2 regions of the Vreelandella halophytica genome follow, and region 1 is predicted to be linked to the other one. Evidence: predicted binding sites of a transcription regulator. Region 1 holds the regulator's gene; the other holds the start of a gene.
The links. Region 1 encodes FliA, which starts transcription of late flagellar genes. Its sites were predicted from a motif close to CTAAAGTTNNNNNNNNNNCNGCCGATA; they were not measured.
Positions count from the first base shown of each region.

Region 2: ACWHXT_RS16535 (flagellin N-terminal helical domain-containing protein) is a predicted target of FliA. The motif match lies at 7,175-7,201, and genes of this name have one in related genera.

Region 1 is NZ_OZ309107.1:132,920-141,643, reverse strand. Features, by position in the region: gene uvrA (excinuclease ABC subunit UvrA) at 1-2,656, shown strand, start outside; gene ACWHXT_RS00650 (Crp/Fnr family transcriptional regulator) at 2,771-3,514, shown strand; gene ACWHXT_RS00645 (hypothetical protein) at 3,561-4,106, shown strand; gene ACWHXT_RS00640 (OmpA/MotB family protein) at 4,103-4,771, opposite strand; gene ACWHXT_RS00635 (motility protein A) at 4,776-5,591, opposite strand; gene ACWHXT_RS00630 (RNA polymerase sigma factor FliA) at 5,632-6,330, opposite strand; gene ACWHXT_RS00625 (flagellar protein FlhE) at 6,357-6,779, opposite strand; gene ACWHXT_RS00620 (hypothetical protein) at 6,786-7,337, opposite strand; gene flhF (flagellar biosynthesis protein FlhF) at 7,334-8,724, opposite strand, start outside.
Region 2 is NZ_OZ309107.1:3,555,659-3,564,382, forward strand. Features, by position in the region: gene ACWHXT_RS16505 (DUF481 domain-containing protein) at 1-266, shown strand, start outside; gene ACWHXT_RS16510 (ABC transporter permease) at 296-1,060, opposite strand; gene ACWHXT_RS16515 (ABC transporter ATP-binding protein) at 1,070-1,852, opposite strand; gene ACWHXT_RS16520 (ABC transporter substrate-binding protein) at 1,852-2,910, opposite strand; gene ACWHXT_RS16525 (BCCT family transporter) at 3,232-4,785, shown strand; gene hglS (2-oxoadipate dioxygenase/decarboxylase HglS) at 4,799-6,160, opposite strand; gene ACWHXT_RS16535 (flagellin N-terminal helical domain-containing protein) at 6,318-7,136, opposite strand; gene ybiO (mechanosensitive channel protein) at 7,267-8,724, opposite strand, start outside.

The DNA of each region.
Region 1 (8,724 bases):
TACCTACGCGCGCCAGTTTCTTTCCATGATGGAAAAGCCCGATGTGGATCATATCGAAGGGCTTTCGCCGGCGATCTCCATCGAGCAGAAATCGACCTCCCACAACCCTCGCTCGACGGTCGGCACGATTACCGAGATCTACGATTACCTGCGCCTGCTGTTCGCCCGCGCCGGTACGCCGCGTTGCCCGGAACACGGTGAAGACCTGGAAGCCCAGACCATCTCGCAGATGGTCGACCAGGCCATGAATCTGGAGGAAGGCACCCGGCTGATGCTGCTCGCCCCGGTGGTCAAGGGCCGCAAGGGCGAGCACCTGCAGCTTCTGGCCGAGCTTCGCGCCCAGGGCTTCGTGCGCGTGTTGATCGACGGCCAGGTGCTGGAGCTTGACGACATCGCGCCGCTCGACAAACGCAAGAAGCACGACATCAGCGTCGTGGTGGACCGCTTCAAGGTGCGCGACGATATCGCCCAGCGGCTGGCGGAGTCTTTCGAGACGGCGCTGAATTTGGCCGACGGCACGGCGATGATCCATTTCATGGATAGCGAGTGTGAGGACATGGCATTCTCCTCGCGCTTTGCGTGCCCGGTGTGCGGCTACTCGCTCGCCGAGCTCGAGCCGCGGATGTTCTCGTTCAACAACCCCGCCGGCGCCTGCCCCACCTGCGACGGCCTGGGGATCCAGCAGTACTTCGACCCGGAAAAGCTGATTAGCCACGACGAACTGTCCCTGGCCGAAGGGGTGATCAAGGGCTGGGACCGGCGCAACATCTACTACTTCACCCAGCTCCAGGCGCTGGCCAAGCACTATGATTTCGAGCTCGAAACGCCCTGGAACGCGCTCTCGAAGCGCCAGCGCGACGTGATTTTAAACGGTAGCGGCAACGAGTCCGTGCCGTTTAGCTACGTCAGCGACCGCGGCCGCAAGGTGACCCGCGAACACGCCTTCGAGGGCGTGCTGCCCAACATGCAGCGCCGCTACCGCGAAACCGAGTCCAACATGGTGCGCGACGACCTGGCCAAGTACATCGCCATGAAGCCCTGTACCTCGTGCAACGGTACGCGCCTGCGCCGCGAGTCACGCCACGTCTTCGTCGACGATCACAATATCGCCGACATCGTGCGCACGCCGATCGGCGAGGCCTGGGATTATTTTGCCAACCTGGCGTTGCCCGGGCGCAAGGGCGAAATCGCCGAGAAGATCGTCAACGAGATCCACTCGCGGCTCGAATTTTTGGTCAACGTGGGCCTCGATTACCTGAATCTCGAGCGCAGCGCCGACACGCTTTCCGGCGGTGAAGCCCAGCGGATTCGCCTGGCGAGCCAAATCGGCGCGGGGCTTGTCGGCGTGATGTACATTCTCGATGAACCCTCCATCGGCCTTCATCAGCGCGACAACGACCGGCTGCTGAAAACCCTGGAACGGCTGCGCGACCTGGGCAACACGGTGATCGTGGTCGAGCACGACGAGGACGCCATTCGCGCCGCCGATCACGTGCTGGACATCGGCCCCGGCGCCGGGGTCCACGGCGGCGAAATCGTCGCCCAGGGCACGCCGCAAGACATCATGGACAACAAGGACTCGCTGACCGGCCAGTACCTGTGCGGCACCCGCGAAATCGCGATACCGCCCTACCGCATTCCCGGCAACCCGGAAAAGCAGCTGGTGCTGCGCGGGGCAACCGGCAACAACCTGCAAAACGTGACGCTGACACTGCCGCTGGGGCTTTTCATCGCCATTACCGGGGTGTCCGGGTCGGGCAAGTCGACGTTGATCAACGGCACGCTGATGCCGATCGCCGCCCGGGATTTGAACCGCGCCTCGACGCTGACCCCAGCGCCTTATGCGGCCATCGAAGGGCTCGATCAGCTCGACAAGGTCATCGATATCGACCAGAGCCCGATCGGGCGCACGCCGCGCTCCAACCCGGCCACCTACACCGGGATCTTTACGCCGATTCGCGAATTGTTCGCCGGCACCCAAGAAGCGCGCTCGCGAGGCTACAAGCCCGGCCGATTCAGCTTCAACGTCAAGGGCGGGCGCTGCGAGGCGTGCCAGGGCGAGGGCATGATCAAGGTAGAAATGCACTTTTTGCCGGATATCTACGTACCCTGCGACGTGTGCAAGGGGAAGCGCTACAATCGCGAAACCCTGGATATTCACTACAAGGGCAAGAACATTCACGACGTGCTGGAGATGACCGTCGAAGAAGGGCTCGAGTTTTTCAGCCCCGTACCGGCCATTGCGCGGCGCCTGCAGACGCTGTTGGACGTCGGCCTCTCCTATATTCGCCTGGGCCAAAGCGCGACTACGCTCTCCGGCGGCGAGGCCCAGCGGGTCAAGCTCGCCCGCGAGCTTGCCAAGCGCGACACCGGCCAGACGCTCTATATTCTCGACGAGCCCACCACCGGGCTACACTTCGAGGATATTCGCCAGCTTCTGACGGTGCTTCATCGCCTGCGTGACCACGGCAATACCATCGTGGTCATCGAGCACAACCTGGATGTGATCAAAACCGCGGACTGGGTCGTCGATCTCGGCCCGGAAGGCGGCTCCGGCGGCGGGCGCATCATTGGCGAAGGCACGCCGGAACAGCTTGTGAAGAAAAAAGGCTCCCATACCGGCGAGTTTTTGGGACCGCTTTTAAAAAAGAAATAGTCAGAGTACTACTCGCACGTCAAAGGCCGGCGTTAAGCTGGCCTTTGAGGGTCGGTTAAACCCATGGCCACCAGCTAGTCGAGCGTATGCTACTCAAAAGAGGAGAAACCGATCATGGGGCAGGAAAAAAGCTGTATTGTCCGCCATTTCAATCACTTCTATTCGCTGTCAGAAGAGGAAGAGAAGCTGCTCGACTCGCTGGAAGAGAGCCCGGTCGATCAAAAGGCGGGCTCGCTTCTATGGGAAATGAAAGACCCGGCGAACGAATTCTGCACGCTGCGTAGCGGCTGGGCGTACTCCTATCGCCACCTGGAAAACGGCGACCGGCATATTTTGGAAGTGTTCCTGCCCGGCGATATCATCGGCCTGCGCGAGTTCGCCTTCTCGAAGCGCCTGGAAAACGTGCGCTTTATCACCGACAGCGTGGTGTGCCGCTTTCCCCACAAGCGGATGATCGATCTTTTCAATGATTCGCTGCCACTGACCTCGGTGATGTTCGCCATCAGCAGCCGCCAGCAAGCGCTTTTGACCGAGCGGCTGGTCAATTTGGCACGGCGCACTGCGCGCCAGAAAATGGCTCACTTTCTACATGAAATGTACGTTCGCCTGAGCCAGACCAACACAGGTCTTACCGGCCAGTTCCGTCTGCCGCTCTCCCAGGAGCAGTTGGCCGACGTACTCGGCCTTAGCCCGGTGCACGTCAGCCGAACCTTCACGGCGCTCAGCGAGGATGGCCTGGTGTATCGTGACCGTCACCACGTCAATATTCCCGACATGGCGGCGCTGGCCGCGGAAGGCGAGTTCGACGATTGCTACTTAAACGACAGCGTAAGGCCCCTGCTCGGCCAGTCCGATTGATCCGGCTACGCCTTTTTAACCTGCTCAACGTTTGGCCTTTTACATCATGACCACTCGCTTACTTGCTTCTTTCGCGCTGGGCGCGGCCGGGCTTTCGTTTTTCAGTGCGGCGCTGGCCGAGCGCTACCCGGTGAGCCAGGACGCCGCTTTTGACGCCTGGCAAGCCGTGACCCTCGAGGCCCAGGACAAGCGCCATTTTCGCGCCGTCGAGACGCAAAGCTACTCGGACGCCACGCTGAGCGTAAACGCCACCGAAGGCATCTGCCACCTGCCCTGGCTCGAGATGCGCGTCACCCTGGAACAGACGCAAACCGAAAGCCGCGCGGTGAACCTGGTACCGGCCCGGCTACGCGTCGACCAGGCGCCGCTGATCGACACCATGGCGGAGTTTATCGTCGAGGAGGGGGATGACGGCTTCTATAGCCACTTCTACCTGGGCGAGCTCGATGCGCTGCTCGGTCAGATGAGCGACGGCGAGCAGCTTTATATCGGTTTCGATCAGGGCGACGAACCGCCCTGGACCATGACGTTCAGTTTGGCGGGCGCCGGCGAGGCGATTCGCGAAACGCAGCGCCGCTGCGCCAGCGCCTAACGCGAGGCCGGCGCCTGGGCGTTCGGCGGCCGGCGCAGTACGAACTCGACGCGCCGGTTGGCGGCGCGCCCGCTTACGGAGTCGTTCGCCTCGAGCGGGCGCGTATCGGCGTAGCCAACGGCGCGCAGGCGTTCCCGCGCCACGCCTTCCTCTTCCAGGTGGCGCACCACGGCAATCGCCCGCCCCGTCGAAAGCTCCCAGTTGGAGGCAAACGAGGCGGTGGCGATCGGCACGTTGTCGGTGTGCCCCTCCACTGATATCTCGCCATCGAAGGTGTCGATGACCTCGCCAAGGCTTTCCAATACCTCTTCGCCTTGAGCGGTCAGCCGCGCCGCGCCGCTATCGAACAGCAGGCTATCGTCGATGCGCAGGGTAATGCCTTCGCGCCCCTCGGAGACGCTCACGCCTTGAATATCGAGGCCGTCCATCGCCGGGCTCAGCCCACTGTGGAGCGGTTGAAGTCCCGAAGAGAGCGGCTGAATACCCGAGGTCGTGGGTGTGCCGGCGGCTTCGTCGCCGGTGCCCGCCGGGGTGAGCGCCAACAGCAGCACGAACAGCGTGATCAACAACGTCAATACGTCCAGGTAGCTGGTCAGCCACCCATCTTCACTGTCGCCATCCCCGGTGAATGGCGATTCCAGTGCGTGGCGGGCTTCGCGGTTCATCGCCCTACCCCTTGGCAGGCGCGTCGTTCTCGGCGCGCGGCTTCACGTTGGCATCACGAATCTCGTCGTTGTAGTTGGCCACGAAGGAGTTCAACGTCTCTTCGATGAACGACGGCAAGCGGCGCTTGGTGATCAGCGAGATGCCCTCGAGCACCATGTTCATGGTGATCAAGCGCTCTTCGGTGCGCCGCTCGAGTTTCACCGCCACCGGTTTGAAGACCAGGTTGGCAAGCAAGATACCGTAGAAGGTCGTGAGCAGCGCCACCGCCATGCGCGGGCCGATCACCTCCAGGTCACCGGCGTCCATGACCTCCAGCATGTTAACCAGCCCCACGAGGGTGCCGATCATGCCGAAGGCCGGGGCGTAGGTCGCCATGGTGCGAAAGATTTGCGCCTCGGCGTGCTCGCGCGCCTTGAGCCGGGCGATACGCCAGCGCAGCATGTCGAAAATTTCATCTTCCTTGGTGTTGGCGATCACCAACTGAATGCCGGTGCGCAGAAACGGGTTGCGCGTGTGTTCGAGCTCGCGCTCCACCGCCCGTACGTCGCCCTTGAACCAGAGCCGCGACATGGACACCAGCTCGTTGATATCGTCGCGCACGTAGGTGTTCTCGCGGCGAAATACCAGCCCCACCAGGCGTACCACCCGCAGTACCTCCTTGAGCGGGTAGCTAATGAAGGTCGCCGCCAGGGTGCCGGTCACCACGATGGCAAGCCCGGGCAAGTTGAGAAAGCTCTCCGGGGATTCCGCGGTGAAAAACAGCACGCTAACCAGTAGCAGAATACTGGCAAATATACCGATCAAGGTAGAGGGGTTCATCGACGGCTCCTCGCCGGTTGGGTTTAACGGTTAAAATGCGTCAATCTGGCTCGTGCAGCCGCGCGCGCAGACGGCTAATGGCTTGGCTATGCAGCTGTGAAACACGCGATTCGGTCACCCCCAGTACTGCGCCCACCTCTTTCAGGTTGAGCTCCTCCTGGTAGTAAAGCGCCATCAAAAGCTTTTCCCGCTCGGGCAGCGCTTCGATCGCCGCGATCAGGGTTTCGCGCTGCTGACCATCCAAAAGCTCCTCAAAAGGCGCATTCAGCGCCTCCTGAGCGGGTTCCCCGCCCTCTTCCAGAAGCTCCTCGAAGGGCAGCAGGTGGCCGCTGTTGGCGTCGTTGAGCAGTTGGTGATACTCGCCGAGCGGCATGTCCAGATGCCGGGCGATCTCGCCCTCCTCCGGCGCCCGGCCCAGGTTCTGTTCGAGATGGCGGACCGCCTCGTCCATGGCCCGGGCCGAACGTCGCACGCTGCGCGGCAGCCAATCCCGGGTGCGCAGCTCATCGACCATCGCCCCGCGAATCCGCTGGCTGGCAAAGGTGGCAAAGCTCGCCCCCTGGGAGGCGTCAAAGCGCCCGAGCGCCTCCAATAGGCCGACCATGCCGGCCTGAATCAGATCATCGAGTTCGATGCTCGCCGGCAGGCGGACCTGCAGCGCCAGCGCCTGGCGGCGCACCAGCGGCATGTGCTGAGTGACCATTTCGCTGTGTTGAATTCTGCCTTGTGCTGTATACATCCTCGTGCCTCGTGGCTATACACTCGTCACTGGTAGTTCACAATCACGTGAAGCCCTTTTACCCGCATCGGCCGCTGCCCGCGCCCCAATGCGAAGCGAAACGCCAGCGGCGCATCGGCGGAAAGCCCGGCAAACCCGGTTTCGCTTCCGCGCTGGCCGCTTAGCTCGACGCAGCGCTCGGGGTGGCAAAGCCAGGCCCGCAGCGCGGCGTCGAACGGTGCCTCATACCGCCAGTGAACGCCTTCGATACGCCCCTGGGCGATCTCCGCTACCGGCGGCGGCGCCAAAACCTGGCTGCTGACCGCCCGGTCGCTCATGGCCACCATCATACCGGTGACCTCCTTACTCCAGCTGCCTGTGCCCGCCTGAGCGGTCAATGCCAGGCTCGCCCCCATCGCCATGAGTAGCGCGACGCCTTGAAGACTCTTTTTCAGAAAACGCTTTTTCATTGTGGCCTACCGCGCTAGTAGCAGCAGTTCGATATTCAGATAATTCGCCGCCGCCTTCTGCAAATTGTCTAAAAGCCCTTCGCGGGGCAAGCCGGGCTCGTGCAGCGCCAGTAGCTGGCGGGGCCCCTGGTTGTCGTTGAGCTGGCGCAGCGTGCGATACATGCTCGCGAAGGCGTCCGCGTCGCTGCGCACCCAAAGCGCCCAGCGTGAATAGCGCTCGCAAAACGCCTCCAACGGCTCGCTGGCATCCACCGGGATGACCTCCCAGCTTTCCGGGGTCGCCGCCCAGCGCCGGCCAAGCTCGGCCCACTCGCCAAGGCGCTCTTTGACCGGGGCGACGCTTTTCGTCGGTAGCCCCACCACCGCCAGCGGCGTCTTGACCACCGGCGTGGCGGCGTCGCTTGCCGGCGGGGTGGCCTGGGTGTCTACGTCGGGCTCGGCGTGCTCGCTGCCAGCCTGCTTTGCTGGTGTCTCGTCGAGGGCGGCCTGCTGCGCCCGTTCTTCGTTGCGCAGGCTCGCCCACTGGCGCAGCCCCGAGGCCTGGTCGCCGCCGCTCATGCCAGGGCCTCGCGGCTGACGCTACCTAGTTGGCGGATGGCGTCCCGGGTCATCAACATATGCATCAGCGCGTCGAGTAGCGCGGTATCGCGGCGCTTGCGAGATGTTTTGGAAAGGCGCATCACGTCCTGGCGCAGCGTTTGCGCGGCCTCGTCCTCGGCGTTGTCCAGGTGCGTGGCGGCCGCGGCGGCACCGCTGGCCATCAAAAGGCGCAGCTGAGCACTGACCTCGCCGCCATCGGCTTCCTTGAGCGCGCGCCAGGCTCGCTTGGTCAATATAGCCGCGCCTTCGCTTTGCAGCTGAGTGACCAGCAGCGATAGCACTTCGGCCCCCAGCCGCGCCGGGGTGAGCCAGTAGCGTTTGGCCACGCGCTTGGCGCTTTCCGGGTCGCGCAGCTCGCCGTACCAGGCGAGAAAATGCCGCCCGGCCTGGTCGGTGACCTCGGCGTGGGCATTCCATAGCTGTAGCGGCTGGCCGCGAAAGCGCACGTCGACCCGATGCGAGAGTTCGCTTTCGCCAAACAGGGCCGTCAACGCGTAGCGCTCGCCCTGCCAGTATATCCGCTGAGCGCCGGTCGCCTGGCTGACCCAGGTCAAACGCTCGCTTTCCAGCGTGTCCAGGGTCTCGCCTTCGGCAAGGGTCGGCAGTAGATGGACCGCCGCCTGGCGCTGGGCGTCGATACGGGCCTGCCAGCCGGCGGGCTGGCGGTGCTGTAAAAGCGTGAGCGCACAAAGCTGGCCGTCGGCGTCGAGGCTCAGATCCGGCATCGACCACTCCATGCCACGCTCGTTGCGCCGCGGTGACCAGACGATGCCCAGCGCATTCTGCTCGCCCGCCTGGTCGGCAAGTGCCGCCAGGCGCTGGTCGTGCAGTACGCCCGGCAGCGCGCCGATATCCCATACCGCTTCGAGCAGCGCGAACCCGGCCACCCGCTCACGCAGCTGCGCGAGCAGCAGGCTCAACCGGCGCCCCTGGCCCAGCACGTCCTGGGACCAGCGCGGTGCCAGCGGCGCGTTCGGCCACGGCGGGCAGTCCGGTGCGGCGTCGGTATGGCCTGCCAGCGCCTGCTCGACCAGCGCAGCCGGGTCGGCCAGCGCCATATCCTCGGGCACCTGCTGGCCGTTGGAGGAGAACAGCACGCGCAGCCCAAAGCGCATGACGATATCCAGAAGCGGCGCCAAACGCCCCGCTTCGTCCTGTTTGGTAATAATACACTCGTCGAGCTCGGCGCCCGCCGCCCGCGCAGCCTGGCGGTAGCGAAGCACCACCTCTTCCAGGGTTTCGGGTTGGCTGGCGGCGTTGAGCACCAGCACCAGGCGCACCCGGGATTCGCCACCCTGGAGCTGGCCGATCTGCTCGATGACGCGCTGATCGCGCTGGCTCATGC
Region 2 (8,724 bases), 440 kb from region 1:
ACGATAACGAGCGCCTGGCGGTGGCCTACAGCGCGCTGGCCTACCGTTATGGGTTTTCCGAGTACACCGAGTTCGAGCAGGAGATGTCCGTCGAGTACACCGACTCCAACACCACCTCGCGCTCGTTTACCTCGCTGACCGCTCGGGTGAGTGCGCGCATCTCCATGCGCCTGTCCCATGAAATCAAACACAACTCAGAGCCGCCGGAAGACGCCAGCGAGCGCACCGACAACACCACCAGCGCCTCGCTTTTGTACCGCTGGTAGCGCGCTAGCTTTTACGGGCCGCGACGGCCTTATTGACCGCGATGCGCCCAGCCGGTCATGCGCTTTTCAAGCACCGCGAAGAGCTCGTACATCACCATGGCCATGGCGCTGATCACGATCAAGCCCGCAAACACCAGCCCCATGCGCATCTGCGAGCCCGCGCTCATCATCAAGTAGCCGATCCCCTGGTTCGAGGCCACGGTTTCCGAGACCACCGTGCCCACGAAGGCCAGCGTAATCGCCACCTTCAGCGAGGCGAAAAAATACGGCAGCGAGCGCGGCAGGCCCACTTTCAAGAGCACGTCCATGCGCCGCGCCCCCAGTACCCGCAGCACGTCCTCCATTTCCGGCTCCAGGGTGGCAAGGCCGGTGGCCACGTTGACCACGATAGGAAAAAAGCAGATCAAGAACGCGGTCAGAATCGCCGGCACGGAGCCGATGCCGAACCACACCACCAGGATAGGTACGAAGGCCACCTTGGGAATGGCGTTGAAGCCGACCAGCAGCGGGTAGCAGGCGTTATACAAAAAGCGCGACGAGCCAATGATGAAGCCAAGCGCGAGCCCCACGGCCACCCCCAGCCCAAAGCCGATCAGGGTGGTCCAGAAGGTTTGCCAGGAGTGGACGCCGATAGGCCCGGCGTAGTCGATGAGCGCTTGGCCGGTGTCCAGGGCACTGGGGAAGATGAAGCTGGGCACATCGAAAAGCCGCACGGTGACTTCCCACACCACAATCAGCACCAGCACGGCGATCCAGGGCGCCAGGCGTTCGGCGGTTTTACTCGGTCGTTTCATGTAAGAGCCTTAAGTTGCGCGCACATCGCCGATCCGGCCGCGCAGTTCGTGTACCAGATCGATAAAGGGCTTCTCGTAAGTGGATTCGATCGAGCGCGGGCGGGGCAGATCGATCGCGCGTTTTTCGATCACCCGGCCCGGGCGCGGGCTCATCACGTACACCGTATCCGCCAGAAACGCCGCCTCGCGCAGGTCGTGGGTGACCAGCACCACGGTGAAGCGCTGCGCCTCCCATAAGTCGCGCAGCACGCACCAGAGCTCCTCGCGGGTGAAGGCGTCCAGCGCCCCGAAGGGCTCGTCGAGCATCAAAAGGCGCGGCTGGTGAATCAGCGCCCGGCAAATCGAGGCGCGTTGCTGCATACCGCCGGAGAGCTGCCAGGGATATTGGTCTTCATAACCGGCCAAGCCCACCGTCTCGAGGAGTTGGCGCGCCCAGCCGACGAACTCCTCGCGGCGTTTGCGAAACTGGTGGCGGTAGGGTTTGACGATCTCCAGCGGCAGAAGCACGTTGTCGAGCGTGGTGCGCCAGGGCAGCAGGTTGGCGTTTTGAAACGCCATGCCCGATATCTTGAGCGGCCCGGTCACGGCGCTGCCATCCACACTTATCGCGCCGCGGGTGGGCGCGTGAAGGCCGGTGCAAAGCTTCATGAAGGTCGATTTACCGCACCCCGATGGCCCCACGAAGGCGACGAACTCGCCCTCGGAGATGCCCAGGTCGATGGCTTCGATGGCGTTATCCACCCCGTCATAGGAGAGACTGACGTCATCGAAACGGACGAACGCTTCCGACATTACTCGGCCTCCAGCCACATCCGCTCATCCAGCGGCGGCAGGTAACGCGAGGTAAAGACCTGCTCACTGGTTGGCGTCGAGGGTAGCTCGAACGCCTCGGCGACCAGCGCAATGGCCTGCTCGAGACGCTCGCCGTCCACATCGCCGACGCCGTTTTCGCGGGCATCCGCCGTATCGACTACGCTATCGAGGGCCAATTTGAGGCGCCGCGTTTCCATCTCGGCGTCGATCAAGCCGTCGCGGTTTTGCACGTATTGGATGGCCGCTTCCGGGTCGTCCATGGTTTCCTGCAGGGCGCGGTTGAAAGCGCGCAGAAACCCCTCGACTGCCTCCGGGTGCTCCTCGGCGAAGTCCTGGCTTGCGATGATGGCGTTGCCGTAAAGCGGCACCCCGTACTCCGGGAAGGGCATGATGGTCAGCTCCTCCTCGGCCAGGCCGCGCTCCTCCAGGTTCAAGAGGCTGGTGAAGTAAAAGCCCGTGATCGCATCGACATCGCCCCGGGTGAGCAGCGTTTCCCGCAGGGTCGGGTCGACGTTTTGCCACTCGACCGCGTCAGATTCGAGGTCGTTGGCGCTGGCAAAGATCGGCCAGGCGCGGTAGCCGGTATCGAAGGCGGGGGCGGCGATAGTCTTGCCAGCCAGATCCTTTGGTGTTTCGATACCGCTGCCCTTGCGCGCGAAGACCGCCGCCGGGGTGCCGTCGTAAACGATATAGACGCCCTGAATACCCGGGCCATCCGGGTTCTCGGCGAGAAATTCGATCAGCGCGTTGAGATCGCCAAAGCCCATTTCGTAGGCCCCGGAGGCGACCCGGTTGATCGCCCCGGCGGAACCGCTGCCCGAGTCGATCTGAACGTCCAGGCCTTCATCGGTGAAATAGCCCTTCTCCTCGGCCATGAGGAAGGGGGCGGCCGGGCCCTCGAAGCGCCAATCCAACTGAAAGCGAATGGGCGTGTCGGCCATGGCCGAGGCGGGCAGCAGCAAAAGCGCGGCAACGCCCGCCCAACGCGGCGAAAAAGCACCTTTATATGTCTGAATGGGGAAGAAACAGCAAGCCATGGTGAGCACCTTGTATACGATCGAACGAGTCCTGAACTCTGCAGCAACACTGCCATTATTTGGCTTGTGCATTAAAATCAGTCAGTTAAAAGAGGTTTTTCAAGGAGGTCCTTATTTTTATTGCGCCAAAAAGGTGCGGATGAAATTATTTATCGCACCAAAGCAAAACACGTTAGACTTTGGTCTACAGCGCTTGTATACTAAACGCTGTTTCCTGTCCTCGCGCCATTTCCCCAATGGCGCTTTTTTTTATCCAGATTTTGCCTACGCTCTACGCAAAACAAACGGCTTTCTCTCGTCCCACCAAAGGTGTTCTTCTTGATGAATAAACCGGCTCACGACGGTGAAAGCCGCAGGCGTTCTACGCTAGGCGATCCCGTCGTACTTATTCTAAGTATTGGATTCATCGTGGTTTTTCTCGCGATGTCGTTTTTTGATCTGGACCTGGTCGCCGATACGATCAGCGCAGGCTTTGCCTGGAGCGCGCTCACTTTTGGCACCTACTTCCAGTTTTTGATGCTGGTGACGTTCTTCATTGCTATCGGCCTTGCGCTGACCCCGGCGGGCAAGGCCAAAATCGGCGATCTCGATGCACCAGAAATGAGCACTTTCAAGTGGATTTCGATCATCTTGTGTACGCTGCTCGGCGGCGGTGGCGTCTTTTTCGCCGCCGGCGAGCCGATCTATCACTTCGTGAACGTGCCACCCGCCTTCGACACCGACCCGGGCGTGCGCGCCGCCGTGCCCGGAGCACTGGCCCAGTCGTTTACCCACTGGGGGTTCGTCGGCTGGGCGATTCTGGGCTCGCTCACCGCGATCGTGCTGGCCCACGCTCACTACGTAAAAGGCCAGCCGCTACAACCCCGCACCCTGCTCTACCCGGTATTCGGCGAGCGTTTGATGAGCGGCCCGCTAGGAGGGCTCGTCGACGCCTTTTGCGTGATTGCCGTGGTGGCGGGCACCGTCGGGCCGATCGGTTTTCTGGCGACCCAGGTCAGCCATGGCCTTGAGGTGCTGTTCGGGCTGCCCAACACCTTCGTTACACGACTTTCGGTTCTGCTAGCCCTGGGCATTGTGTACGTGCTTTCCGGGGTCAGCGGCGTGCACAAGGGCATGCAGCTCTTGAGCCGCTTCAACGTCATGCTGGCGCTGGGCATCGGCGCGGTCGTCTTTTTGTTCGGGCCGACGCTGTTTCTGTTCGACACATACTTCGGCGCTATGGGCACCTATTTCAATGACTTCTTCCGCATGGTGACCATGACCTCCCAGACCGCGCCGGCGGATTGGATGCAGTGGTGGACCGTGTTTTTCTACGCCTGGTTTATCGCCTTCGCCCCCTTGATGGCCATTTTCGTGGCACGTATCTCCCGCGGGCGCACCATTCGCGAGATGATTCTGGCCGTGGCGGTCATCGCCCCGCTCGCCACCACGGTCTGGTTCACCCTGCTTGGCGGCTCGGGCATTTACTACCAGTTGACCGGCGTGATCGAATTGACCGAGGCGCTGCAGGGCTTCCAGTTCGACATTGCCACCCTCACCCTGGCCCAGGCATTGCCCGGTGGCACCTGGATGGCGCTGGCGATTTTGCTGCTCACCACCATTTTTGTGGCCACCACCGGCGACTCCATGAGCTACTCGATTGCCATGGTCGGCGCCGGCCACGACGAACCCAGCCCGTTTTTGCGTGCCTTCTGGGGCGTGGTCATGGCGATCATGGCCGCGGTGCTGCTGGCCATGCGTGAAGGCCAGATCGCCGCGCTGCAGCAGTTCATCGTGATCACCGCGGTGCCGGTCTCGCTGATTCTGCTTCCCTCGCTCTGGAACGGCCCTCAGGCGGCTTATGCCATGGCGCGGGAACAGGGTATTATCGACTAGCCCCCACCGCCGGTCAGGCCTTTAGCGCGCGCAATACCGCCTGCATGGAGGCCCGTTCGCGCTCGGCGTAAAGCGCCAGCTCATCGATGACCGGCGCCCCGAGCGCCTCTTCGAACGCCTGGCGGTTGGCGTTACCGGCATAGGCCGCGTTTTCGCCACCGCCCAGGTTGGATTGAAAGATGCCCGCCGCACTCACCGGTAGAAAATCCTCGTAGGTGATCGGCTGGGCCTCGACCAGCCCCTGGTGAATCAGCGCTTCGATATCGCCACTGTGCTGGCTGCTGGCCGCCTGGCCTGCGTCGGTCAGGCGGTAGTGGAAGTAGCCCAAACCTTCACGGCGCATTTCCTCGAAGCTATCCGGCATCGTTTCAAACGCCTGGCTCATCACTGCCTGGTAGGCGTTATTGTCCAACCCCTGAGCCCGCGTGCGGCCTTCGCTCAAAAGCTGGTCGTAAAGCGCCCGCCCCTTGGGCGTCAGGGCCATGCCACGCTGTTCGATCTCACCAAAGCGGGCGGTGTGTTTGCCCTCGGTAGCCCCGCTAAAGCGGATCGACTCTTCCAGCGCTTTAAAACTGGTTTGTCGCAGCAAGACGGGGCACGCCCGCGGCGGCGGCCCTTCGATCACCGCCTTTGGATTCATACCTTCATGGGGCATGCGCCGCTGCACCTCGTCGATATCCAGCGTGCGCGGCGTCAGGTGGTTGATGTGCGGGCCATGAAAGCAGACGACATCGGCAATCAAGCGGTGCTCGTCGTGAAGCGCCTGGTAGGTGTCCAGATCGACCGTACTTTCCTGATGCCAACGGAAGGTCTCCAGCGCCTCGGTCACGAAGGCCTCGGCCTCTTCCTCGCTCAAACCGCCCTGGGTTTCGAAACGCTCGATCAACGCCCGCGCTTTGGGGGTGAAAATGTCCCGCTCGGCCAGAATCGCCTCGGCCCGGGCTCTGAGCGTATCGCTTTCGATCAGCTCCATGCGCAAAAGCGAGGTAAAGACGCGAAAGGGGTTACGGGCCAGGGCATCGTCGTCGACGGGGCGAAAGGCGGTGGAGTGCACCGGCACCCCCGCTTCGGAAAGATCGTAGTAGCCCACCGGGTGCATACCCATCACGGCAAACAAGCGGCCGAGCATGGCCAACTCGTCGGCGGTGCCTACGCGAATGGCGCCATGGCGCTCGACGCTTAGCCGGGTCAGCTCGCCCTGGGCTTGTAAACGCCGGCGAAGCCTTGGCTGGCACTCGAGCGTCTCCTTGTTGACCTGATCGACCAACGCCAGCAGCGTGCCGTACTGCGGCACCTCCGCCTGGTACATGGCCGACATCGCCTTGGAGAAACGGTCGCGCACCTCATCGGTGGATAGAAACGAGCTTTGAGCCATGGCGCTGCCTCACTGTGTTGTAGGGAGATTCCCCTTATCAAAGCAAACAAGTGCGGCGCACCACAAACGAAATAACACGCGATGCCCTGCTTTCGGCAATGGCGTCGCGTGATCTTTTAGAAGTCAGGCTAGAAAGGATGGCGTGGGGCGTTGGGGGTTACAGCCCCTCCAACAAGCGCAGGATCATCTGGGGCTGCTGGTTGGCCTGGGCCAGTATAGCGATGCCGGCCTGCTGGAGAATCTGTGCACGCACCATATTGGAGGCTTCCCGAGCGTAGTCGGCGTCCTGGATGCGTGACTGGGCGGCGGACAGATTGACGATACTGTTGCCCAGGCCGTCGATCACGCTCTCGAAGCGGTTTTGCGTAGCGCCGAAGTAGCTTCGCTGGCGGTCGAGCTTGCCAATCGCTTCATCCAAAAGCGCCATGGGCTTTTCCGTGGCCTGCCCTTGAAGCACGCTAAAACCGTCGAGGCCCAGCGCCTGACGGTCCATCGACATCATGCGCACGCTGATGCTGTCGCCGGGGTTGGCGCCGGTCTGAATGGAAAATTCCCGGGTGCCGCTAAGCAGGTTGTTGCCGTTGAAGTTAGTTTGGCCCGCGATGCGGTCGATCTCGTCCAGGCGCTGGTCGATCTCGTCCTGGATCGAGCGTTTGTCCCTAGCACTGTAGGTGTCGCTTGCGGCCTGTACGCTGAGTTCGCGGATGCGCTGCAGGTTATCGTTGATTTGATTCAGCCCGCCTTCGGCGGTTTGCACCAGGGAGATACCGTCATTTGTATTGCGAATGGCCTGGTCCATGCCGCGCATTTGCGCGCCCATGCGGTTGGCAATCGCCTGCCCCGCCGGGTCATCCTTGGCGCTATTGATCCGCAGCCCCGAAGAGAGCCGCTGCATGGAGGTCTGCATCATCTGCTGGCTGGTGCGCAGGTTGTTCTGCACCAGCAGCGACGACATATTGGTCTTGAGGCTGAACATGTCTGCGGTGTATCCCTGGATGAACGCCTGATTGAATGTATCGGCCGTCGCCTGGAAAACATGAGTGAGCGCCTCAAACGCAGCAGGGCCGCCCGAAGGCGGCCCTGCTGGTCGTTCACTTTAGATACGTTTACGTATCGTCGGTGTCCTCGACATCGTCGTGGTGCGGGGTCTTGTGATCCGCTTCGCTGGTGTGCTGGCTGGGCACCGCGGATTCGGAGACCGGCGTTTGCACCGCGCTCTTCTCCTTGGCGGTCGAATCCAGAATGCGCAGGTTCGCGGGCGGCGCCTTGCCGTCGCGGTCCTCGCCGAAGTAGAGCGTGGTATGCGGGAACGGGATCTCGATACCGGCTTCGTCGAAGCGCATCTTGACCAGGCGGTTGTAGGCACGGCCGACGCCCCACTGGTCGCCCGGTGTGGTCTTGATCACCACGCGAATGTTCACCGAGCTGTCGGCAAGCGCCGTCACGCCGGCCACGGTCATATCCGCCAGCAGCTTGAAGCCATGCTCTTCGCTGGCTTTAAGATCTTCAAACGCGAGCTGCAGCTGTTCGATGGCGTAATCGATGCTTTCACGGTAGGCAATACCGTACTCGCCCACGTGGTTACCGTACTCGCGCATATAGTTGGAGACGGTATCCACGCTCGAGAACGGTACGACGTGGTAGGTGCCGGAGAGATCGCGAATCGCCACCGAGCGAATGCTCAGCCGTTCGGCGGTACCGGTGACACCGCCCACGGTGACCACATCGCCGGTGTTCATGGCGTTTTCGATCTGAATGAATACGCCGGTGATCACATCCTGCACGAGCTTCTGGGCGCCAAAACCAATGGCCAGACCCAGCACACCGGCACCGGCAATCAGCGGGCCGATATTGATGCCGATTTCCGACAGCACGATCATGCCGGTGATCGTCACCATGGCCACCGCCAGGGCGTTACGGAAAAGGCTGAGTAGCGTTCTGGCCCGGGGCGAGGGTTCGCCGCCGCCGGTTTCCGGGTTGAGCTTGTGCTCGATCAGGCTGGCAAGGCCGAGCCACACCCCCAGCGCCACGATCAAAATCACCGCGATGCTGATCAAACGACCCACGATCAGCGCGCCGCGCTCGGAGGCGTACCAGCCGGCCAGGTTGAAGGCGCCCCAGGCATCCAGCACCACCATGACCACGGCCACGAGGATGATCGTGCGTAGCACGCGAAGCGCATTGGGCACGTAGCTATTCAGGCGGTGCTCCAGCATCGGAAGCTTGCGGCGCAGATCCTCGGAAAGCTGGATACGCCGGCCGATGGACTGGGTCAAGAAGCCGGAGAGCAGAATCCCCACCACGACCGCCACCAGGGTTTTGAGCGTGGCGAACAGCACGAAGGGCAGCGCGTCGCCCGGGCGCACCAGGGTCAGCACGAATACGATGAGGAAATAGAGCAGCGCGAACAGGTGCCAGGTGCGGGCGAACAGGTTCAGCGAAATACGGCTGGCCGTCATCGTGGTGCGGCTGCCCATGCCGTGCAGGTTATCCCGCAGGCGCACGCGGTTTTTAAGCACCACGGTTACGGCGTAGATAAACGCCAGCACCATGATCAGCGTGCC